Regions from separate parts of the Lysinibacillus sp. COL-1 genome, predicted to be linked through region 2. Evidence: predicted binding sites of a transcription regulator. Region 2 holds the regulator's gene; the other holds the start of a gene.
What was found. Region 2 encodes Rex, which represses fermentation and respiration genes when NADH is low (regulators of the CRP and FNR family bind a similar motif). Its sites were predicted from a motif close to TTGTGAAATATTTCACAA; they were not measured.
Positions count from the first base shown of each region.

Region 1: a site for Rex is predicted at 11,593-11,610, ahead of AC6BKE_RS06550 (cytochrome ubiquinol oxidase subunit I). Genes of this name have one in related genera too.

Region 1 is NZ_JCAWSJ010000003.1:453,059-465,688, reverse strand. It holds gene AC6BKE_RS06605 (S1C family serine protease) at 1-375, opposite strand, end outside; gene AC6BKE_RS06600 (hypothetical protein) at 556-711, shown strand; gene glpK (glycerol kinase GlpK) at 785-2,281, opposite strand; gene AC6BKE_RS06590 (MIP/aquaporin family protein) at 2,301-3,104, opposite strand; gene AC6BKE_RS06585 (glycerol-3-phosphate responsive antiterminator) at 3,267-3,824, opposite strand; gene AC6BKE_RS06580 (glycerol-3-phosphate dehydrogenase/oxidase) at 3,892-5,535, opposite strand; gene AC6BKE_RS06575 (hypothetical protein) at 5,868-6,047, shown strand; gene AC6BKE_RS06570 (tRNA dihydrouridine synthase) at 6,197-7,165, opposite strand; gene rlmD (23S rRNA (uracil(1939)-C(5))-methyltransferase RlmD) at 7,360-8,727, opposite strand; gene cydS (cytochrome bd oxidase small subunit CydS family protein) at 8,837-8,959, opposite strand; gene AC6BKE_RS06555 (cytochrome d ubiquinol oxidase subunit II) at 8,974-9,999, opposite strand; gene AC6BKE_RS06550 (cytochrome ubiquinol oxidase subunit I) at 9,996-11,342, opposite strand; gene AC6BKE_RS06545 (diacylglycerol kinase) at 11,897-12,630, opposite strand, start outside.
Region 2 is NZ_JCAWSJ010000003.1:329,942-342,571, forward strand. It holds gene opp3C (oligopeptide ABC transporter permease) at 1-22, opposite strand, end outside; gene opp3b (oligopeptide ABC transporter permease) at 19-948, opposite strand; tRNA gene AC6BKE_RS06025 (tRNA-Asp) at 1,099-1,174, shown strand; gene AC6BKE_RS06030 (hypothetical protein) at 1,645-1,983, shown strand; gene tsaE (tRNA (adenosine(37)-N6)-threonylcarbamoyltransferase complex ATPase subunit type 1 TsaE) at 2,169-2,618, shown strand; gene tsaB (tRNA (adenosine(37)-N6)-threonylcarbamoyltransferase complex dimerization subunit type 1 TsaB) at 2,615-3,322, shown strand; gene rimI (ribosomal protein S18-alanine N-acetyltransferase) at 3,315-3,767, shown strand; gene tsaD (tRNA (adenosine(37)-N6)-threonylcarbamoyltransferase complex transferase subunit TsaD) at 3,767-4,783, shown strand; gene AC6BKE_RS06055 (ABC transporter ATP-binding protein) at 5,225-7,168, opposite strand; gene AC6BKE_RS06060 (redox-sensing transcriptional repressor Rex) at 7,422-8,057, shown strand; gene AC6BKE_RS06065 (twin-arginine translocase TatA/TatE family subunit) at 8,223-8,408, shown strand; gene tatC (twin-arginine translocase subunit TatC) at 8,426-9,250, shown strand; gene AC6BKE_RS06075 (CPBP family intramembrane glutamic endopeptidase) at 9,328-10,092, opposite strand; gene groES (co-chaperone GroES) at 10,264-10,548, shown strand; gene groL (chaperonin GroEL) at 10,679-12,310, shown strand.

The sequences.
Region 1 (12,630 bases), 120 kb from region 2:
GCTAAGCTTTTTTGTCCATTCAAGTTGATCATTCGCTAATTTACCGCATAAAGATGTCTCATACAGTAACTGCATACTATCAGCAGCAGCCTGCCAATCTCCCCAAAGCTCCGACAGTCTATCTGCATCTTTCTTATTATTGATGACCTCAAGCCTATGTAGTCGTAAATAAAATACGCTTTGCTTTGTGAAATACTCATCCATTTTTAAAATATTTTCTTTATAAAGATCTACAGAATCAGGTATACCAATATAACGTAGAAAGACCACTTCCTTCGTAAGGGCATTATTGTGAGGATTGATCTGCATAAACTCCTGAAAAGGATTAGCTAACTTTTTATACTTAATTTTTAACGGTCTCGTTGTCACAACCATCTTCATACAACTCCTATAAAACGTCATTACATATAATGGTACTTATATACAATTCTCTGATTTCTCTCTAAATCCTCTATTCCTTACGAACAAAAAAGCCCAACTCTATAAAGAATTGGACGTTTTCTTCACCTTTCTTAAATAAAAACAGACAAAAATACTTATCAGAAGTAATAGCTAATGCAAATGGCAAAACAGCTATACGAAGAGCTGCTTGAAAAAGAAATCATACCAGAAGAAAATGAAAAGGAATTAGCATTGAAAGTCCTCGCTCAAATGATCGAAAATTTGAGGACTCATTGGACATTCGTTACGAGCTATCTGGAGACAACATAAAAAATAGAGAAATCCGAATTCGGATTTCTCATTAATTGAAGCTAGTTATACCCCAGCCTCTCAAATGGTTTGCTTACTTAAATACTTGCGCTGCGGCAACAGCCTTTTTCCAGCCTGCATAAATATTGTCACGATGCTCGTCACTCATATTTGGTGTAAATTGACGATCTAAATTCCAATACTTACCGATCTCCTCTGTTGAATGCCAATAGCCAACTGCTAAGCCTGCTAAATAGGCAGCACCTAAAGCTGTTGTTTCATTGATAACTGGGCGATCAACAGGGACATTTAATAAATCTGCTTGGAATTGCATTAAGAAATTATTTGCCACAGCTCCGCCATCTACACGCAATTTTGCTAACGGAATATTAGCATCTGCTTCCATCGCTGCTAATACATCCTTTGTTTGATAAGCTAATGATTCTAGTGTCGCACGTACAAAATGTTCCTTCGATGTCCCACGTGTTAAGCCAAAGACAGCTCCACGTACATCAGAATCCCAATACGGTGTGCCTAAGCCAACAAATGCTGGGACAATATAAACTCCATCTGTTGATTCCACACGCGTCGCATATTGCTCTGATTCACTCGCATTACGGAACATACGCAAACCATCACGTAGCCATTGAATCGCTGAGCCTGCTACAAAAATACTTCCCTCTAAAGCATACGTTACTTTACCATCTAAGCCCCAAGCTAATGTTGTCAATAATCCATTATTTGACTTCACTGCCTTTTCGCCTGTGTTCATTAACATAAAGCAGCCTGTGCCATATGTGTTCTTGACCATTCCTTCTTCAAAACATGCCTGACCGAATAATGCTGCTTGTTGGTCACCGGCAGCACCCGCAATTGGGACAGCAGAGCCAAAGAATAAAGCCTCCTCTGTATAGCCATAAATTTCAGAAGAAGGACGTACTTCTGGCAGCATAGAGGCAGGAACAGTTAAAATTTCTAACAGTTCTTCATCCCACTGTAACTCATGGATATTATACATCAATGTACGAGAAGCATTTGAATAATCTGTTACATGTACTTTCCCACCCGATAACTTCCAAATGAGCCATGTATCAATTGTACCGAATAGCAACTCTCCTGCCTCGGCTTTTCCACGTGCTCCCTCAACATGATCTAAAATCCACTTCACTTTTGTGCCAGAGAAGTAAGCATCAATTAATAAGCCTGTTTTATCACGGAATAAATCATTGTAACCGCTTTCCTTTAGTTGCTCACAAATATCATTCGTTTGACGTGATTGCCAAACAATTGCGTTATAAACAGGTTTACCAGTATGTTTATCCCACACTACGGTTGTTTCGCGTTGGTTTGTAATCCCAATCCCTGCAATTTGGCTTGAATCCACTCCTTTTTCTGATAACACGGTTGCAATACAAGATAGGATAGATGACCAAATTTCCTCTGCATGATGCTCTACCCAGCCTGCTTGTGGAAAATGTTGTTGGAATTCTTGTTGGGCAGTGTGTACAATTTTACCCTTTTCATCAAATAGAATAGCTCTTGAACTTGTTGTGCCTTGGTCTAACGCTAAAATATATTTTTTTTCTGACATAGAAATCCCTCCAAATAAATTAGTCTTCAACTTGAACATTCTTGACAGTTAATTGTGCCCCTATGAAAATAGTAACAACAATCACTGCAACAATCCAAAATGCTATACTATTTTTCCCTTCAAATATTTGTTGGAAAAACAATGCACCAAATGTACCACCAATAATTGGACCTACAACTGGTATCCATGCATATCCCCAACCAGAATCACCTTTTCCTGAAATCGGCAAAATAAAATGGGCAATACGTGGACCCAAATCGCGGGCAGGGTTAATCGCATAGCCTGTTGGGCCACCTAAAGCCATCCCAATCACAATAATTAACAGACCAACTAAAAATGGATTTAAACCATCTGTAATCGTATTTGTACCTAACGCTAAAATGCCTAATACTAAAATAAATGTTCCTATCATTTCAGATAGTAGATTTGATAAAGGATGCTTAATAGCTGGCATTGTGGAAAATGGCGCTAATTTTGTATCTGCATCTGCTGTTGCCTGCCAATGTGGTAAATACATAAAGTAAACAAGCGTTGCTCCTAAAAATGCACCAATCATTTGTGCTGCAATATATGCTGGTACATCTCCCCATGGAAAATTGCCAATCGTGGCAAGAGCAATGGTTAGTGCAGGATTTAGATGAGCACCGCTAATTCCCCCTACTGCATAGGCTGCCATTGCAACAGCAAGTCCCCATGCAAAGGTAATAACAATCCATCCACCACCAAAGCCTTTCGATTTGTTTAGCACAGTACCAGCTACAACGCCGCCACCAAATAAAATAAGAATCATTGTGCCGACCAGCTCAGCTGTAAACGTAGACATAGTGAAGTCCCCCTTTGTGATAATAGCCCATAGAAAACAAAAAGGAACCCACATTTAATCAAACTACATTAAAACATGTAGATGAACAAATGTGGGTTCCTTTTCCTAACCACGCGCTTATGAACTTAAGTTCATTTTAGAGAAAAAAACATACAGAGTCAACTATTTATTGAAATTTTCCCATAATTTCTTATTAGATGTTGTAACGGCGATAGCGCCCCCAGTTAACGCTTCTTCAATATTGTCCACTGTACGCACTAAGCCACCTGTAATAACAGGGATTTGTGTCCGCTCATAGATTTCTTGAATCATAGACGGAATAATGCCTGGTAATAGCTCAATATAATCAGGCTGTGCTGTTTCAATCATCGAATAACTTTTTTCAAGAGCAATCGTATCAATCAAAAACACACGTTGAATAGCCATAATTCCACGAGCTTTGGCTTTCATTAGCATATTGGAACGAGTTGAAATAATACCAGCGGGACGAACATCATTACATAAAAAGTCCGCTGCAAAATTATCCGTTTTTAAGCCATGAATTAAATCAGCATGAATAATTAATTTTTTTCCATGCCGATGTGCCTCACGCTTTAAAGACATCAATAAGCTAATATGCACCTCCAAGAGGACAATATAAGTGAATGGACTTGCTATTATTTCGTCAAACTGCTTAACAGTACGCGCTGCAGGAATTACCTGTTGATTATCAAAATGCATACCATTCTCTCCTTCCCTTATAATACAGGGTAAATGCTCACCTTATATTATGAGAGTAACTACCTCATTATAGCGCAGTTGTCGCTCGTTTTATTTCTTTCTTAACATCTTCTTCATATTGTGTACGTTGCTGTGCTGTCCAGTTGAGTTGCTTAGCCATTTCATCTAAAATAGCCTCTTTATATTGTTTAACAATGGCCATTTGGAAGAACATATATCCTGTACGGCGAACCATAAAGTCATTCGGATGAACGACCAATTCATGATGAATACCATACATTAATTGTGCATACAGCCATGATGGTAAAACTGGATGTCCTTCCTTAACATAGTTAAAGACAATATCTACATTGCTACCATAATGCTGTGTTAAAAATTTAGCCTCTTCTTCGGATAAGCCTAATTTTTTGCCTAATCTTGTATGGTCATGTAAGAAGGCATATAATTTCTTTGAACCGCCAATGTCACCACCAGAAATTGGTATTTTTTTTGTTGTACATGGAGAAGATTGAATGCCAAATTGTTGCTCTAGTTCCTGTGCAATCGTATTTAATACCGTTTCAGCCATTTTACGGTAGCCTGTTAATTTCCCACCTGCAATTGTTACAAGTCCTGATGGTGATACCCACACTTCATCCTTACGAGAAATTTCAGACGGATTTTTTCCGTCCTCATGAATCAACGGACGCACACCTGCCCAGCTTGATTCAATATCCGCATCTGTCACCTTTACATTTGGGAACATATAACGAATCGCGTTCATTATATAATCGCGATCCTCTTGATAAATATCCATATTACGAGCATCGCCCTCATAGAACGTATCTGTTGTTCCTACATAGGTCTTACCTTGACGAGGAATGGCAAATACCATACGACCATCAGGTGTATCAAAATAAACAGCTTGTTTTAATGGGAATTTTGATTCATCAAAAACAATATGCACACCTTTTGATAAAATTAAATGCTTACCTGCCTGCTTCCCTTCAATTGTGCGCACATCATCCACCCATGGACCAGCAGCATTAACCACTGCCTTTGCACGAATATCGATTGTACGGTCTGTTATTAAATCCTTTGCTACAATGCCATTGATTTTTCGCTGTTCATTATATAAGAAGTTTTCGGCTTTCATATAATTAATTAATGTTGCACCTTTTTCAATCGCTGCCTTCGCTACCTCAATCGTTAAACGAGCATCATCCGTACGGTATTCCACATACATACCACCGCCAAGTAATCCCTTTATTTTCACTAATGGCTCCTTCTCAACGGTTTCAACTGCATTTAACATATAACGACGCTCAGCACGTCTGACTCCTGCTAAAAAATCATAGACACGCAAGCCAAGATTTGTAGAGTATTTTCCAAATGTCCCGCCCTTATGAAAAGGTAACAGCATCCAAACAGGTGTTGTCACATGTGGACCATTTTCATAAACAATGGCACGTTCCTTTCCTAACTCTGCTACCTCTTTTATTTCAAATTGCTTTAAATAGCGTAAACCGCCATGTACTAATTTTGTTGAACGGCTAGAGGTACCTGCTGCAAAATCCTGCATTTCCACTAATGCTACAGAAAGACCGCGAGCAATAGCATCTAGTGCAATACCACACCCTGTAATGCCCCCACCAATTACTAATAAATCATACTCCCTGCCTTGTAGTTCCTCCATTGTTTGTTGTCGTTGTATCGCAGAAGCTGTACTCATATTTTATTTCCTCCCTCATCATTTTAAAGATAAAAAAAGACCATCAAAAGCATATGTACACTAGGTACATACGTTTTCAATGGTCTCTCAGTTACTCAAACCTGCTATTAACTTACTTTTTATTGTAATATGCACATTCGAAAAAGGCAAGTTTATGTTTTAGCAGTATACTGTTATGTGAAGAAATATGCGCTACGAAAGTAGCTTCACATGCCTAAACAAAAACGTTTTTTAGCAAAAGATGATAGTCTCTACTGTTCATTTGAAACTTAATAAACATTTGATCGTAAATATATTAAAAAATTGTAACGGTTAAAAAGGATTGAGAATTTATGAAGGATTGGTGGCAAAGAAGAAAAGGCAAGAAGTACCACAGCGGTTATACATTTTTAGATCTCATTTTTGATGTACTCGTTTGGATACCTGAACTCATTCTCTTGCCTTTTAGAGTCCTTTTCTGGTTACTTAGAGGCATAGGGAGATTGATTGGTGATGTATTTGATTTTGTCTAAAAAATGCTGTTTGCTTATAAAGGTTAAAATAAATAGGAAGATTCATTTGTAGCCTTTATACCAGAAAAAAAGCAAGAGTAAGGAGTCGATATTGCTTACTCCTGCCCTTGCTTTTTATGAATTATGCTCCATTCTTACCAGCTAACAGGTCACTCCATATTATTTGCTTCAAAGTTATCTAGCAATGCACGCACTTCATCTGTTGATTTCGTGTTCATCAATTGGCTTCTTAATTCACCAGCTCCACGGAATCCTTTGACATAAATTTTGAAAAAGCGGTGAAGCCCTGTGATGGAACGTGGTAGTACTTCCGCATATTGATCTTGCAGATCGAGCTGCAGTCTTAAAAGATCAAGATACTCTTTACTGCTATGCTCTTTTGGCTCTTTTTCAAAAGCAAACGGATTTTTAAAAATACCTCGCCCAATCATCACGCCATCAATACCATATTGTTCAGCTAGCTGCAGTCCCGTTTGACGGTCAGGAATATCTCCATTGATTGTTAGTAGCGTATTTGGTGCAATACGGTCACGTAATTTTTTGATTTCCGGAATAAGCTCCCAATGCGCATCTACTAAGCTCATTTCCTTTCTTGTTCGTAGATGAATCGAAAGGTTCGCTATATCTTGTTGTAAAATATGTGTTAGCCACTCCTCCCACTCATTTATCTCCTTATAGCCAAGACGGGTTTTCACACTGACAGGCAATCCACCCGCTTTTGCTGCTTGAATCAATTCTGCCGCGACATCTGGACGGAGAATAAGGCCACTCCCTTTTCCTCTTGATGCCACATTCGGTACAGGGCAACCCATATTAATATCAATGCCTTTAAAACCGAGCTCTGCCATACCAATACTCATTTGACGGAAATAGTCGGGATTATCCCCCCAAATATGTGCCACCATTGGCTGCTCATCTTCTGTAAAAGTCAAACGGCCACGTACACTTTTCTGTCCCTCTGGATGACAATAGCTATCCGAATTTGTAAACTCTGTAAAAAATACATCCGGCCGACCCGCTTCATTTACTACATGTCGAAAAACAACATCTGTCACATCTTCCATTGGTGCCAGCACAAAAAATGGTCGTGGTAAATCACGCCAAAAATTATCTATCATGTTAAACCCAAATCCTCTCACTATGAATAAAACTCTATACTTTCAGTCCAAAATATAAAGCTCAATTTTACATTTATATCATGCCCAATAACTTTTTGAAAATCAGTCACGTTTATTATATCGAAAATGTTCTTAAATGGTAATTGTCTAAATAGAAAGCAGATAGTATAGATTTCTCTACACCATCTGCTTTTCTACTCTACTAACGTTAGCCAAGCAACCGCTTCACAATGCGTCGAATGCGGGAACATGTCTACTGGCTGAATTTCCTGTGTTTGATAGCCGCCATCCTCCAAAATGCGAAGGTCACGTGCTAGTGTAGCTGGGTTACAGGATACATAGACCACTCGCTTTGGTTGTTGCTCTAAAATGGTTTTTAAAAGTGCTTCATCACAGCCCTTACGTGGTGGATCAACTACCAGTACGTCTGCTTCCTTTCCTTCCTTATACCATCTTGGTATAACTTCCTCAGCTGGGCCGGCCTCAAAATAAGTATTTGAAAAACTATTTAGGACCGCGTTACGTTTGGCATCTTCTATCGCTTGTGGGACAATTTCAACCCCCATGACTGCCTTTGCTTTTTGTGCCAGGAATAAAGAGATGGTACCAATGCCACAATAAGCATCAATCACTCGTTCATCCCCTTGCAAGTTAGCATAATCAAGTGCTTGTTTATAGAGGACCTCTGTTTGCTCTGGGTTGACTTGATAGAAGGAACGAGCTGAAATCTCAAAACGTACATCGCCAATTGTATCAATAATGATGTCCTTGCCCCAAAGATTGATGGTATCATCACCAAAAATCACATTGGTTTTTTCATTATTCACATTTTGCATAATCGACGTAACGTTCGGAACTAATCTTTGAATCACTGCAACGGCTGCCTCTTTTTGTGGGAACTTTTTCTTTTTTGTTACAAGGACAACCATGACCTCACCTGTTGCTCGTGCTTTACGAATGACAACGTGTCGCAGCATTCCTTCGTGTGTATGCTCATTGTAAGGGCGAATTCCTATCGCCGTTAATTCCTTTTTCAAGCCTGCAAGAATGGCGTCCGCTTCTCCTGTTTGAATTAAGCAACGATCCATATCTACAATGCTATGCGTTTTTGTTTTATAAAAACCTGCAATCGCTTGTCCTTCTTCATTTACAGAGAAGGGGATTTGCGCTTTATTACGGTAATGCCAAGGCTCTTCCATTCCTTTTACAGGAAGAACAGGTGCATTAATTTTACCAATGCGCTGCATCACATTGCGCACCATATTTTCTTTCCACTTTAACTGCCCCTCATAGGATAAATGCTGTAGTTGACAGCCGCCACATTGCTTGAAATAATCACAGGGTGCTACTACTCGATCTGAAGATGGCTTAATAATATCTACAACTTTTGCAAAGCCATAATTTTTCAAGGTTTTCATCACATGTATTTCAGCTGTTTCGTTCGGAAGTGCGCCTTGTATAAATAGTGGGTAGCCATCAACCTTTGCGACGCCATTGCCATCATGTGTTAAATCTTCTATATAAACTGAAAGTCGATCATTTTTTTTCACGGGTGCTGACATTCGTACATCCTCCATTTCAATCTCCTTATTGTAGCATGTGTTGGCGAATGAAAAAAGAACAAGACTTGCCCGTTATATTGTTCTCCTCACTAACTTGAAAAAAGAGCCGCTATTCGCGACTCTTTTCTTGCTCTTTTGTAATATGATAATCCCTTGGTGCCCACCAAAATGCACACAAGATCCCAAGAATGACGACAATAAAAGGTGCATAAAAAATTAAGAAACTTTGCATACCTTGATTTCCTCCTATGCGTGATTGTCTTCTTTTCCTGTCACATAGTTTTTATTGAACAAGAATAGTTTCATCAATAAATAGAGTGAAGGAAGAAGAAGGCACAGCCCTAAAATAAATGCGATGACTAAAGCAACCGCCATTTGTGTGCTTGTAAAACTATCATAAATTGTTAAATACGGATACAGTAAGTATGGATATTGTGCTATCCCATATGCAAAGAAGGCTACAGCAAATTGAGCAATAAGAAGCCCAACTGCAAGTCCGTACTTTTTACGCATGGCAATGAGCATGACTGTAATAATAAATAAGACAGCTGAAATCGCAAACATCCACCATAAATTCACCATGTGACTATAACTTTCTGGGTTAATGGATTTCATTTCATACATAATGCCCAGTGCACTAATCATTAACGGTGCTGCCCAAACAAGTGCATATTTTCGCATCAGTTTAGTCGCTTCTACGTCATTTGCTTTATGAGCATACCACGTTAAAAATACGGCTGAAATATACAGCACAGCAGCGATGCTCAGTACCACAATGCTCCAAGCAAATGGACTTGTATATAAAGTCCAGTAGTTTAGCACAGGTTGCCCATCAATCAGATCAACATAGCCTCCACCAGCAATGGCAAAAACAACAGATAAGGAAGCGGGAATTAATAAACCTGCCACACCGTATGTCAGCGTATACCCTATATGTCCTCGCGTGCCATACGATTCAAAGGCATAGTAGGAGCCACGAATTGCTAACAGTACAAGCGAAATACTGACTGGCACAAGTAAAATCGTTCCGTAATAAAAAGCAGTTTGTGGGAAAAATCCAACGATCCCTACGAAGAAGAATACTAAAAAGACATTGGTTACTTCCCAGACAGGCGATAAATAACGTTTAATAATATTTGTTAAAATATGATTTTTACCAATTAGTAGGCTATAAGCGTTGAAGAAGCCTGCACCAAAATCAATGGATGCGACAATGACATAGCCAAATAGAAAAATCCATAATACGGAAATACCTAATACCTCTAACGTCATAGGATGTCACCGCCTTTTTCAGAGTGGCGATCTTCAATTTCACGCTCGATTGGATTCTTTTTAAACATTCGAACCAAGACGACAATACTTCCTACCGCTAATACTGCATATACACCTGCAAACAACAACAGCATTAAATCCACATGATCACTCGTTGTGGCTCCTTCTGGTGTTCGCATCAAACCATAAAGAATCCATGGTTGACGTCCAACCTCTGCAAGCCACCAGCCTGCTTCGATGGCGATGATTGACAGAGGTCCTCCCGCAACAATAATCCATCGATACCACCGTGAATGTATAAACTGCCAGCCCCGTGCTTTCCCTACAACATACAGTAATGAAACTAGCACCATAAACATACCTATAGAAACCATGATATCAAAGAGATAATGAATATAGAGTGGTGGTAAATCCTCCTCCGCAAATTGATCTAAGCCAATTACCTCTGCGTTAGGATTAAAATGTGCAAGAATGCTCAAAGCATACGGAATTTTAATGGCGTATTTTACTTCTTCTCCATCTAATACACCAAATAATACAAGCGATGCTTTACCCTCTGTTTCAAAATGCCATTCTGCAGCGGCTAGTTTTTCGGGTTGATATTCAGCTAAGTATTTTCCTGAAAAATCTCCAATTACAGCAGCAGCTATGGAGAAAATTAAGCCAATTTTCATAAGTAAAAGCAAGGATTTTTTATGGTATACATGCTTAGAGCCTTTTAACATTCTGTATCCCGCAATAGCTGCTAGTACAAATGCTGATGTCATATACGCTGTCACAAGTACATGCGCTACCTTTGTCGGCATGGCTGGGTTAAACATCGCTAAAAAAGGTTGAATATTGACAAGTTCTCCGTCTACAATATCAAATCCTTGTGGTGCATTCATAAAAGCATTAACAATTGTAATGAAGACCGCTGACATCGACGCTCCAACAGCGACAGGAATTAATAGTAGCATATGTTTTTTCTGACTATCAAAGCGGTCCCATGTATATAAATAGATCCCTAAAAATATAGCTTCAAAGAAAAATGCAAACGTTTCCATAAACAGTGGTAATGCAATCGTTTGACCAGCAAGTTGCATAAAGTTAGGCCACAATAATGAAAGCTGTAAGCCAATGGCAGTTCCTGTTACAACACCTACGGCCACAGTAATAACAAAACCACGCGCCCAACGTCTCGCCATTAAGATATAATGCTCATCATTCTTTTTATACCCAGTCCATTGAGCAATCATAATCATCAACGGAACACCTACACCAATCGTTGCATAAATAATATGGAACGATAATGTTAACTCCGTTAATGCTCGACTCCAAAAGACTGCTGATTCATTAATCATCTCATTGCCCCCCTAACTTCCAAATATTCTTCCAAGAATGGAAAGTAGCATAATAATTGCAACACCAAAACTTATCCATATAAGTTTCTTTTCTTGTGACTTATACAAAGGCAACACTTCCTTTCCCTTATCCATACCCCCATTTTCCACTATTACAACGAATAAAACCTTAATAACGGACCGAAATTTCAGGCTATTATTAAGGTTTCAAATTTTGTTCAACTAATATACGCACATTTGCCAAACATTTTTCTAAATTCATTCACAATCTAAGTTCTAAAGATGAAATTGTATAATTTAGTCCATTCCAATTTAATAAAGCAAGCAATCGGATTAAGTAGGTTTTCAGAGATTCTTATGTGGCACAGTTCTGGTTTTCGGCTCTATTGGGAAGGTTAACTTTGGGAGTGTGGGGGGGGTAGATATTTTTGGGAGTGGTGAAGCTTTTCTCTTTAGGGGACTTCCTAATATGCAGATCCCTTACTTTTATAAGTACGATCAGATAGAATCCAAAAAGCTCATCCAACTAAAATAGGATGAGCTTTTTGGATTGATTAAATACGGTCTTCTTCTCGAATATCTGCAAGTGGGACAAAGATTTCAATGTGACGCTTCAGATTTTCAAATGTAGCCGGTGCGTCTCCGCCATATTCGCCATCTAGGTTAAGATGGACTTCGTTTTCAGTCGTGACTTTGACAACGCTGGCTTTTTTATAAATGACACGATCGTCATTTAAATGTTCGCCTCGTAATGCCATAGCAGCTAGTTGAATAAACTCTGGAAGGCTTACTTTTTTCAGTACTATTACTGTAAAGTAACCATCATTAATACTCGCATCAGGGGCAAGTTTTTCAAAGCCACCTACTGAATTCGTTAAACCACATAGGAACATCATGGCGTCCCCATCAAATACTTCGCCATCATATTCAATACGCATATGGGAAGCTTTGATGGATGGAATCATTTCTACTGCCTTTACATAATAGGCTAACTGACCAAGCATTGTTTTCATTTTACTTGGTACTTCATAAGTGAGTTCTGTAATGCGTCCCCCAGCAGCAATATTAATGAAATAGCGTTCGCCATTTAAGAGACCCACGTCCACTGGTAATGTGTCGCCTTGAATTATAATGTCTACAGCCTCATCAATATTTCGAGGAATATGCACAGCACGGGCAAAATCATTTGTAGTGCCCATCGGAATTAGACCAACTTTCGGACGGTTTTCAAATGGACTTACACCTGAAACAACTTCATTTAATGTGCCATCTCCACCAACTGCGATGA
Region 2 (12,630 bases):
CTTCTGTTAATTTTATAGTCATGCCCTATCGCCTCCTGTCACACGGATTCGGGGATCAATCAACCCGTATAAAATATCGATGATTAAAATAACGGTTACAAATAGCACCGCATAAAAAATAGTTGTTCCCATAATTAGCTGATAATCGTTGGTAATAATAGAATTAACAAACTGCTCACCTAAACCTGGAATACTGAATATCTTTTCAATAACAAGTGAACCAGTAATAGTGTTAACAGTTAACGGACCAATAATAGTCACGATTGGAATCATGGCATTTCGAATACCATGTTTTGTAATGATAAAAGGATTTGATAATCCTTTGGCTTTTGCGGTTAAGATGTATTCTTGACTAAGTACTTCTAGCATTTCAATACGCGTGAAACGAGCAATTGTAGCAACTACTCCAACTGCTAAAGCAATCGTTGGTAAAATAGAATATTCAAAGCCATTCCAAAAGGCAATGGGTAGCCAGCCTAGTTTAACGCCAACCCAATATTGTAGAAAGCCTGCAAAGACAAACGATGGAATCGATATACCTAGTACGGCTAGTATTGTGGCTCCATAGTCAATAATAGTGTTGTGTTTTAGAGCCGCTATAATTCCTAATAAAAGCCCAATAATTGTTCCCACGATAATGGCTTGAAAGCCCAAAATTGCCGATGCACCGATACGTTCCTGAATAATTTTAGTCACTGGTCGATTATCAAAGACAAAAGAAACTCCTAAATCTCCTTGTACAAGATTCGTTAAATAAATGCCAAATTGCACAGGAACAGGCTTGTCTAACCCATATTTTTTGTAAAGTAGCTCTTTTTGAGACTCTGGAAGACGCTCATCATTAAATGGTGAACCTGGCAAAGCTTTCATTAATAAAAATGACAGTAGAATAATAATAAAAAGGGTAATGATCATATAACCAATTCGTGTAAATATGTACCGAACCATGGCACCAACCTCCTACTAAATAGTGTTGTTAAAACTATTAATTTATTTGCAAGATCGATGCCAATTGCAAGAAATTATGTGAAGAAAAAATATGAAAATATATATTGCATAGCTTTTTACTATATGATATATTTATAAATGTCTTAAAGAGGTCCCGTGGTGTAGCGGTTAACATGCCTGCCTGTCACGCAGGAGATCGCCGGTTCGATCCCGGTCGGGACCGCCATTTAAAATTGATATGATCGCTCTTATGTACTGCTACAGTCATAAGAGCTTTTTTTATTTAATAATGATTTTCTTTCAACTTAGCATTTGAGCATGAAATGCATTCAAGCTTATGTTGAAATTGTGAAAGCATCATTTTATAAAGACCCAGTTCATAGGGTAGAAACATAGAGGCTAAAAGCTTTACAATTTCTGAAGCCTTTATGACCAACCTCCCATTGGTTTTAATAAAATAACATCTATTGCCCTAAATAACGCCTCTACTGCTACTAAAAAATCACCCAATCCCAGTGAAGTTAATTGAATTATTGACATGAGCCTAACTTATTGCATATTTTTAACATTATCTAAAAATAGTAAAAATTACCGATAAATGAGGGCGTTTTTATAAGGTAAAATGAGATATGTTTCTAAAATAAAAATTAGGGGTAAAAATTTAGAAGTAATCGGATTGGCTACGGAGGTGTTTATATGAGCAAAGACCATTTCTTAAAACGTCTTTATTTACCTTTGCTTATTGGTTCCATGATTATGATGGTAGGCTGTGGAGATCCTATTATAGAGATTGAAGAAGCAAATACGTATCACTGGCAAAAAAATATGAACGAAGTAGAATTTGAGAAATTAAAAAATGATATGTCATATATTGAGGTAGTAGAGACAGCAGGCGGCGCAGGTAAAAAGGTTAAAAATAATGAATATCGTTGGAATGATGAAACCCTGTTGACTCAGGCTTATATAGTGAAATTTAAGGATGATAAATTAATTGCTAAAGAGATCATAGCTGTAAAAGGTCATTCCAATAGATAGTTGACACGTCTTCATAAGAGAAGACGTGTTTTTGTTTGCATTTAGGTTACCTAACTATTGTCATCACAGAACAGGGCTTTTTAACAAGCACAATCAAAGCAGGTATAATTGATATTGGATGCTTTGAACATTTTCGTTAGTTTAGGTAAACTAGAGGTAATGTAGTGATGAGAGGAAAAAAGAATATGTATGAAATAATCATGAATTCAGTTGATGATACAGAACGTTTCGCCATTAAACTTGCCAATATACTAGAAGCTCAAGATACGATTACATTAGAAGGGGATCTAGGTGCTGGCAAGACAACATTTACGAAAGCCTTGGCAAAGGGACTTGGGGTCAAACGAACAGTCAACAGTCCAACATTTACGATTGTTAAGCAGTATGAGGGGAGATTACCGTTTAATCATTTAGATGTGTATAGGTTAGCAGAAAGTGATGAAGACCTAGGCTGGGATGAGCTGTTTTATGGAGATGCAGTTTCAGTGGTCGAATGGGCGCATTTAATTGAACAGGATTTGCCACAGGATCGCTTAGCGATAGAGATTTACCGAATCGGAGAAAATGAACGACGCTTTGTGTTAATACCTCGTGGAGAACGCTATGAGGCACTATGTGAGGAGCTAATGAAATGATTTGGTTAGGAATAGAAACAGCAAATACACCACTCTCCATTGCAGTTGTGAAGGATGGCAAAGTGGTGGCCGAGATGGTACAAAACATAAAATTAACGCATTCTGCAGGTGCAATGCCGGCGATTGAAGAAATCTTGGCACGAATAGGTTTAAAACCGAATGACTTGGATGTGATTGCAGTGTCTGAAGGGCCAGGTTCTTATACAGGTGTTCGTATAGGCGTGACATTAGCAAAAACCCTAGCATGGACATTACAGAAGCCTTTAGTTGGTGTATCTAGCTTAAAGACATTGGCTGCTAATGCTGCTCTTTACAACGGATTGATTTGTCCAATTATTGATGCTAGAAGAGGCAATGTCTACACAGCTGTTTATCAGGGCGAGACATTAGAGGCCCTTGTGGAGGATCATCATGTACATATTGATGATTTATTAGTGCGTTTAAAGGCATTAGAGGCGCCTATTCTATTTGTAGGAACAGATGTTGATATATTTTGGGAGAATATTGAGCAGGTGCTTGGTGATACAGCAGTACGTGCACCATTTAGTTTTGACTTGCCACGCGCAACGGAAGTCATTCGTGTAGCAACGAAATTAGAGTTACCTAGAGTCGAAGCTATCCATCACTTTGTTCCACAATATAAACGGATTGCAGAAGCTGAGGCGAACTGGCTGAAAGAACAGAAGGAGAAGGAACATGAGTAGGAATGTAACTTATCGTAAAATGGTTTCTGACGATGTGCCAACGGTTTATGAAATTGAAGTGACTTCATTTCCAGTGCCATGGACGTTAGATTCCTTTTACTACGAAGTGCATGAAAATCAGTATGCGCATTATGTGCTGGCTATAGATGAAAATGACAGTATTATTGGTTTTTGTGGGATGTGGATGGTCATAGATGCAGCTCAAATTACAAATGTAGCTGTTATTGAGGAGGCACGTGGCCGAGGGATAGGCGAGGGGTTAATGCGTGAGGCGATGCAAATAGCTCGTTTACATGGAATGGAGGTCATGACGTTAGAGGTACGTGTAACAAATATGGTTGCACAAAATCTCTATCGCAAGCTTCAATTCCAAGATGGTGGCATACGGAAAGGCTATTATACTGATAACGGGGAGGATGCCCTTGTCATGTGGGTGAATTTATAATGAATAATGGATTGATATTAGCAATAGAATCAAGTTGTGATGAAACAGCTGCAGCGATTATTCGAAATGGTCATGAAATTGTGTCGAATGTTGTGGCTTCTCAAATAGAAAGTCATAAGCGATTTGGTGGGGTTGTACCTGAAATTGCATCACGTCATCATGTTGAACAAATTACAGTAGTAATAGAAGAAGCACTGGCACAAGCTAATTTAAAGCCAGCCGATTTAGATGCAGTTGCTGTTACAGAGGGCCCAGGTCTTGTAGGGGCATTATTGATTGGCATTAACGCAGCTAAGGCTTTTGCTTTTGCTAACAGCTTGCCGATTGTTGGCGTCCACCATATTGCAGGACATATTTATGCCAATGCACTTGTTCAGCCAATGGAATTTCCTTTGTTGGCACTTGTCGTATCAGGTGGTCATACAGAGCTTGTTTATATGAAGGAACATGGCTCCTTTGAGGTCATTGGTGAAACACGAGATGATGCAGCTGGTGAAGCCTATGATAAAGTGGCACGCGTTTTAAACTTACCTTATCCAGGTGGACCACGTATTGATCAGCTTGCTCATGAGGGTGAAGAGGCTGTTCCTTTTCCAAGAGTTTGGTTAGAGGAGGGTTCTTATGATTTTAGCTTTAGTGGCTTAAAATCAGCAGTCATCAATTATAAACACAATATGGATCAACGAGGCGAAGCTATTTCGCCAGCAGCCGTTGCTAAAGGTTTTCAGGAAAGTGTTGTCGAAGTACTGACAGCGAAAACATTGCGTGCTGCTCGCGAATATCAGGTGAAGCAGGTCATAGCAGCTGGTGGTGTAGCAGCGAATAAAGGTCTGCGAAGCGCTTTAGAGGCTGTATTTGCCGAGGAAGGCATCCCATTTTTTGTACCACCACTCAAATTGTGTACAGATAATGCGGCAATGATTGGAGCAGCAGCCATGCCAATGTTTGAGGCGGGGGTTCGAGGAAACTTAATGATGAATGGACGTCCAGGGATGGAGTTAAAATCTTGGGTGTAGCAGTAAATGAAGGAGGTATCTTATTGAAGATATCTCTTTTTTTGATTGTCGAAAATTTGTTGATAAAAAATGAACGTTGCGAAGAGAATAATAATATTCAACACGTTAATTGACAAATTTTTCAGAAAATTATCCACAGGTAATGGAGCGAAATAAGTACCGAACACGCGTACTTATGCACAATATGTTGATAACTTGTGCATAACTTGTGATTATTCAATATATAGTAGCATGTTTTACAAGGGATGATGTGGATAAAATAATTTTTGATTGTGGACAATGTGGAAAACTCTGTTGATATGTTGGTATTACTAGATTTATAGTGTGTATAAAACTGTGGGCACTTTTTGTCGAAAAATAGCACTTGACCAATATATATGAAAAACAAAGGTGTGTAAAGAAAAAAGCCATGCGGCGAGGCACATGGCTTAAAATCAGTAACTACATATTCATATTTTCAAGTTCCTCATTTAGCTCTAACCATTCTAATTCCAATCGCTCATGCTGTTCTTTAGCAGTAGCTAATTCGTCTTGAAGCTGTGAAATTTTTTCGTGATCCGTGAAAATTGCAGGGTCACAGAGAGCTTCCTCGAGCCTATCAATGCTAGCTGTCGTTTCTTGCATCTTCACTTCTAGTTCTTCAATAGTACGTCTAATTTGACGTTCGCGTTTTTTTGCCTCTTTATCAATTTTAGAGGTAGAAGTCTTATCAGGTAGGTCTTGCTGTACTTGTAGTTGGGAGGCAGCCTTCATTTGCGCTAGCTCCAACAGTTCCTGTTTTTTCTCTACATAATAATCATAGTCACCTAAATATTCAAATGACCCAGTTCCAGACAACTCCACCACTTTCGTTGTGATACGATTAATGAAGTAGCGGTCATGGGAGACAAATAGAAGCGTTCCAGGATAATCAATCAGTGCATTTTCCAGAACCTCTTTACTATCTAAGTCTAGATGGTTTGTAGGCTCGTCGAGAATTAAAAAATTGGCCTTTTGCATCATTAATTTTGACAGTGCAAGGCGTGCTTTTTCACCACCTGATAAAGAGGATACGGTTTTATCCACATCTTCTCCACTAAATAGGAAGCGTCCTAAGACAGTGCGAATATCTTTTTCATTCATGAGCGGCCATTCATCCCATAGCTCTTTCAAGACACTTTTATTGCTTGAAAGCTTTGCTTGCTCTTGATCATAATAGCCAATTTGTACATTAGTACCATAACGAATAGCACCTGCAAGAGGTGTTAAATCTTTCACAATTGTTTTTAATAATGTTGATTTACCAACCCCATTTGGTCCAACAAGGGCTATCCGATCCTCGCGAAAGGTGCGCAGGTTAATACCACTAGATATTAGCTGATCATCATAGCCGATTGTTAAATCATCAACGGATAAAACATCATTACCACTTTGACGTTCGATAGTAAAACCAAAACTAGCGGATTTCTCATCACCATCTGGCGATTCCATCCACTCAGTTCGTTCAAGCATTTTACGTCGACTTTGTGCCATTTTTGTTGTAGAGGCACGTGCAATATTCTTTTGGATAAAATCCTCTAGCTTGGCCTTTTCATCTTGCTGACGCTCAAAAAGTTTGACATCGCGTTCATAGGTTTTAGCCTTTTCATCTAAATAAGCACTGTAATTGCCTGTATATTTTGTAACACGATGACGTGACACCTCGTAGACAATGGAAACGACTTGGTCTAAGAAGTAGCGGTCATGGGAAACAATTAAAATAGCTCCTTCATAGCTCTTTAAATAAGATTCCAACCAAGATAATGTTTCGATATCTAAATGGTTCGTAGGCTCATCGAGAATTAAAAGGTCTGGTTTACTAAGTAAAAGCTTAGCCAGTGCTAAACGTGTGCGTTGTCCACCAGATAGTGAGCTAATGGGTTTATCATAGTCTTCGAGATAGAACTGCATTCCATGAAGCACTGAACGTATGTCCGATTCATATTGATAGCCGCCAGCATCCTTAAAAGTATGCTGTAGTTGATCGTATTCCGACATAACTTTCGCATACAGAGTGGAATTTTCGTAAACGGTAGGATCAGCCATCTGCTGTTCGAGCGAGCGGAGCGTTTGTTCTTGAGCTAAAAGCGGTTCGAAAATGGTCATCATTTCATCCCAAATAGTTAACGTAGAATTTAATCCAGCATGTTGCTCTAAATAGCCAACCTGAACGCCCTTTGGGATAATGATATCCCCAGAGTCATAGGACATTTGACCAGCGATTATTTTTAATAAAGTCGATTTACCTGCACCGTTTCGCCCTACTAAGGCAACGCGATCACGGTGTTGAACTTCTAATTTAACACCACTTAAAATTTCATCTGCAAGAAAGGATTTAGTTAGTTGATTGACCTGTAAAACAATCATTCTTGACACCTCAATTCTACCTTAGTGTAATGGATGAACGATTTGCATGCAATGTAGGTGCTTTACTTATTCCTAGCAGTCATGTAAGATTGAAACGATTTCTTTTTAGTTAGTTGCGTACAAAGCGCCATTAACTAAAGAGAAATACGCTAGTGGATTGCAAAAATGTTGTATATAGTTAAGGATAAATGTATTAAAATTAGTAGTTAAATACAGTAAAATTGATTGAGGTTCATCATAAGGAGGAGAAAGTTTGAAACAAGAATTAAAAATCCCACAAGCCACTACAAAAAGACTTCCTCTTTACTATCGATTTATTCAAAACTTTGCACAAGAAGGTATGGAACGTATTTCGTCGAAGGAACTGAGTGAAGCGATGAAAATAGATTCTGCAACGATTCGCCGTGATTTTTCTTATTTTGGCGCTCTTGGTAAAAAGGGCTATGGCTATGATGTGCAGCATTTATTACAATTTTTTAGCCAGACGCTTGATCAACATGAAGCGACAAAAGTAGCGTTAATTGGCGTGGGGAATTTGGGCAGTGCATTATTAAAATATAATTTTCAAAAAAACCATAATACACATATTGTCGTAGCATTCGATTCTAAAGCACCGAAGGATGGCAAAATGATTAGTAATATTCCTGTTTTTCATCCAGATTTGCTGGAGGAGAAGTATGCTGAATACGGTGCAGAGCTTGCGATTTTAACCGTTTCACCACGCTCCGCACAAAAAATGGCGGATCGTTTAGCAGCAATGAATGCAAAAGGTATTTTAAACTTTACACCAGAACGGTTAACAGTACCAGATAGAATGCAGCTCTTAACCATTGATTTATCGGTAGAATTGCAAGCGCTTATCTATTTAATTCGTAATCAGGAAGTGTGAAAATAATACATATTTTTAAGTGTAATTCACCATTTCTGTCAAATAATATTTTTTAATAAAATGCGGGTAAACCTATGAGAGAGACGAAAAACTTTCACATATAATTAGTTAGCAAAATGGCGAAATATGCGTTAAAATGATGGATATAAAGAGGAGGTGGCTGTAATGGGTGGAATTGGTCCTATGAGCCTCATTATTATCGGAATTGTCGCGTTATTAATTTTTGGCCCTAAGAAGTTACCAGAGCTTGGTAAGGCATTTGGTTCAACACTACGTGAATTCAAAAATGCTACTAAAGGTTTAGCCGACGAAGATGATGATGACAAGAAAAAGAAAGAACTAGATAAGTAAGTTAGGATGTTTGAGGAATGAATCCAAAAGATCTAACTGTCATTGAGCATATAGAAGAATTAAGAAAACGGCTGTTCATTGTTGCCGTTTTCTTTGTTCTCGCTATGGCTGGCGGCTTTTTCGTCGCAAAGCCGCTTGTTAAATACCTTCAAATGACTGGAGCAAAATATAATATTGAGCTTCATGCATTTGACGTAGTCACACCACTTGCAATTTATATCCAAGTTGTTTTTATAATTGCCTTTATTCTTTCATCGCCAGTGTTGATGTATCAATTGTGGTCGTTTATTAGCCCTGGATTAAGAGAAGTAGAACGTAAAGCCACTCTAAGCTATATACCATATTCATTTCTATTGTTTATTGCAGGGTTATCTTTTTCGTACTTTTTACTCTTCCCGTATGTCATAAAATTCATGATGAATTTATCGAATGATTTGGAGATACAGCAAACCATTGGTATACATGAGTATTTTACATTTTTGTTTAAGCTTACAATACCTTTTGGTTTTCTATTCCAGTTACCGATTGTTGTTTTATTCTTTTCGCGAATTGGTATATTAAGTCCAGATTTACTAATTCGAATTCGTAAATATTCATACTTTGGTTTATTTGTATGTGCAGCGATTATTGCACCGCCTGAGTTGGCGTCACATTTAATGGTTTCTGTGCCATTGTTTATCTTGTATGAAATTAGTATTATGATTTCTCGGATTGGTTATAAGAAATATCTTAAATCAGAGGAAATTCGTTTAAAAGAAGAACAGGAAGCGGAGCAAAAGCGTCAGATTGAAGAGGCGCTTGAGCAGCAACGACGACAAATAGAAGAATTGAATCAACAGTAATAGATAAAGCTCGGTGCCCTCAATGGGACACCGAGCTTTTGTGTTCTAATTCCGCTTTACGATGACTTTACAAAAAATTATTGCATTTTTTCTAGTTCTTGAAGAAACTTTTGCAATGGCTCTGCATAGAATTGTACAAGTGTCACAAATCCATTAAGCATAACGTGTGCGATAATAGAAGTCCAAATGCGTTTTGTTTTGTGATATAAAAAGGCAAATATTAAGCCACAAATGGTATAAAGCAAGATATGCGAGAAGTCGAAGTGGATAATCGCAAAGAATATGGCACTTACTATAGCCGCCACCCAGAAATTTGTTGTTTGGACAAGCGAGCCAAATATGACTCTGCGGAAGACGAATTCTTCTAAAATAGGCCCAAATACAACAATCGCTAATATAGCAACGGGAGCACCTTGAGCTATAGCGACGATATCTGCGGTATTTTGGGAACCTCCTTCGATACCGAAAACAGCCATCTCAATAGCGGCACCAATCATTTGACCAAAGAACACGAGGAAGAAACCGAAGATTCCCCAAACAATTGTAAGAGGGATCGTTTCCTTTTTTCCTTGATAAATGTTCCAAAAGGATTTATCACGAGATGTTAGGATTAAGCTTAAAATGAGCGCAATAGCAAAACTAAGGGCAATATACCAGCCTTGAGTAATGGGAGCCGCTTGTTCAGAAGCTAGACCAGTTATCTTCATAACGAGCTTATGAAACGGTAAGAGCAGCCATCTGCTTGAAATCTGCATCAAGATATAAATTAATAAGACATACAGGGCTGTTTTTTTATGTTTCGTTATTTTTTGAGAATTAGTCACAGTCAAAATCCTTTCCATTCATATGCTTCCTTTCTATTGTAGAGGAATATGGAAAGAAAACAAAATTTTTCGAAGTTCTGGCTTGCAAAAAAAAGTGTGATTGATTATCATAATAATTGTGTTAGCACTCATTGATATAGAGTGCTAATAAATTTTAACAATTATTTAATTATTAGGAGGTTGTTTCACTTGTTAAGACCACTAGGAGATCGTATTGTAATTGAACTAATCGAGGTAGAAGAGAAATCTGCATTCGGTATTGTACTACCTGACTCTGCAAAAGAAAAACCACAAGAGGGTAAAGTAGTAGCAGTTGGGACAGGTCGTGTATTAGAGAACGGGCAACGTGTAGAGCTTGACGTTAAAGTTGACGACCGCATTATTTTCTCTAAATACGCTGGAACAGAAGTTAAATTTGAAGGTAATGAATACCTAATTTTACGCGAAAGCGATATTCTTGCAATTATTGAATAAGTACATTATTCACACCTTAAATAAAGGTGAAGGCTTATTGTTTGTTTAACGAAAATGACAATAAGATGAAATTGATATAAATATATTGAAGAAGCTTAACGAATATTCCATTTCAGGAGGGTAAATTCTCATGGCAAAAGATATTAAATTCTCAGAAGACGCTCGTTCATTAATGTTACAAGGTGTAGATAAATTAGCGAATACAGTAAAAGTAACATTAGGACCAAAAGGACGTAATGTTGTTTTAGAAAAAAAATTCGGTTCACCACTTATTACAAATGATGGTGTAACAATCGCTAAAGAAATCGAGCTAGAAAACCCATATGAAAACATGGGGGCAAAATTAGTAGCAGAGGTTGCTTCTAAGACAAATGAAATCGCTGGTGACGGTACAACAACAGCAACAGTATTAGCACAAGCAATTATTCGTGAAGGCTTGAAAAACGTTACGGCTGGTGCAAATCCTGTAGGTATCCGCAAAGGTATTGATAAAGCAGTTGCTGCTGCACTTACAGAATTACACGCTATTTCTCGTCCAGTAAGCAATAAAGAAGAAATTGCACAAGTTGCTGCTATTTCTGCTGCAGATGATGAAGTTGGACAACTGATCGCTGAAGCAATGGAGCGTGTTGGTAACGACGGCGTTATTACAATCGAAGAATCTAAAGGCTTCACAACAGAACTTGATGTAGTAGAAGGTATGCAGTTTGACCGTGGCTATGCTTCACACTACATGGTAACTGACACAGATAAAATGGAAGCGGTTCTTGATAACCCATACATTTTAATTACTGATAAAAAAATTACAAACATTCAAGAAGTATTACCATTATTAGAACAAGTGGTACAACAAGGTCGTCCATTAGTAATCATTGCTGAAGACGTGGAAGGTGAAGCACTTGCAACGCTTGTTGTGAACAAGCTTCGTGGTACATTCAATGCTGTAGCAGTAAAAGCACCAGGCTTCGGTGATCGTCGTAAAGCAATGCTTGAAGATATCGCTATCCTAACTGGTGGTCAAGTAATTACTGAAGAATTAGGCTTAGACCTAAAATCAGCGGATATTTCTTCACTTGGACGTGCAGCAAAAGTTGTTGTAACAAAAGACAACACAACAATCGTTGAAGGTGTTGGCGGTGCAGACGCAATCGAAGGACGCATTGGTCAAATCCGTGCACAACTTGCTGAAACAACATCAGAATTCGATAAAGAAAAATTACAAGAACGTCTTGCAAAATTAGCAGGTGGCGTAGCAGTTATCAAAGTTGGTGCTGCAACAGAAACTGAGCTTAAAGAACGTAAACTTCGTATTGAAGATGCCCTAAACTCTACTCGTGCCGCTGTTGAAGAAGGTATCGTATCAGGTGGTGGTACAGCCCTTCTTAACGTCTATGCAGCAGTGGAAAAAGCAGCTGAATCAGTAGACGGCGACGTAGCTACAGGTGTGAAAATCGTTTTACGTGCTTTAGAAGAACCAGTTCGCCAAATCGCTAATAACGCTGGTCTTGAAGGTTCAATCATCGTGGATCGCCTAAAACGTGAAGAAGTTGGCATTGGTTTCAATGCAGCTACTGGCGAATGGGTAAACATGATGGAAGCAGGCGTAGTGGACCCAGCAAAAGTAACTCGTTCAGCTTTACAAAACGCAGCATCAGTTGCAGCGCTATTCTTAACAACAGAAGCAGTTGTAGCAGATATTCCAGAAGCAGCACCAGCAATGCCAGATATGAGCGGCATGGGCGGTATGCCAGGCATGATGTAAGTTTTAGTTTCAGCTAAAATTTTTGACTAAACATAACCACTTTCCATAACTTTATGGGAAGTGGTTTTTATAATGAATACCTTAAATGTACAGCGCTTGTAACAAGTATATCGCTCTATATTTGTCCCATTCAGTCCCCTTTTTCCAATGAGCTCTATTTATAGTCGATGATCCATTTAACAGCAGGGTGATTTCATCATAGCTTCAATAAATTGTGTAAATTCACCTCCATCATCGATTGCTGATTTTCCTGTTGCCTACCCTTTAGTCAAGGTAGTTAGGCGAGGGGGATTCCAATAGCAATTCTCCTATAGCTAATT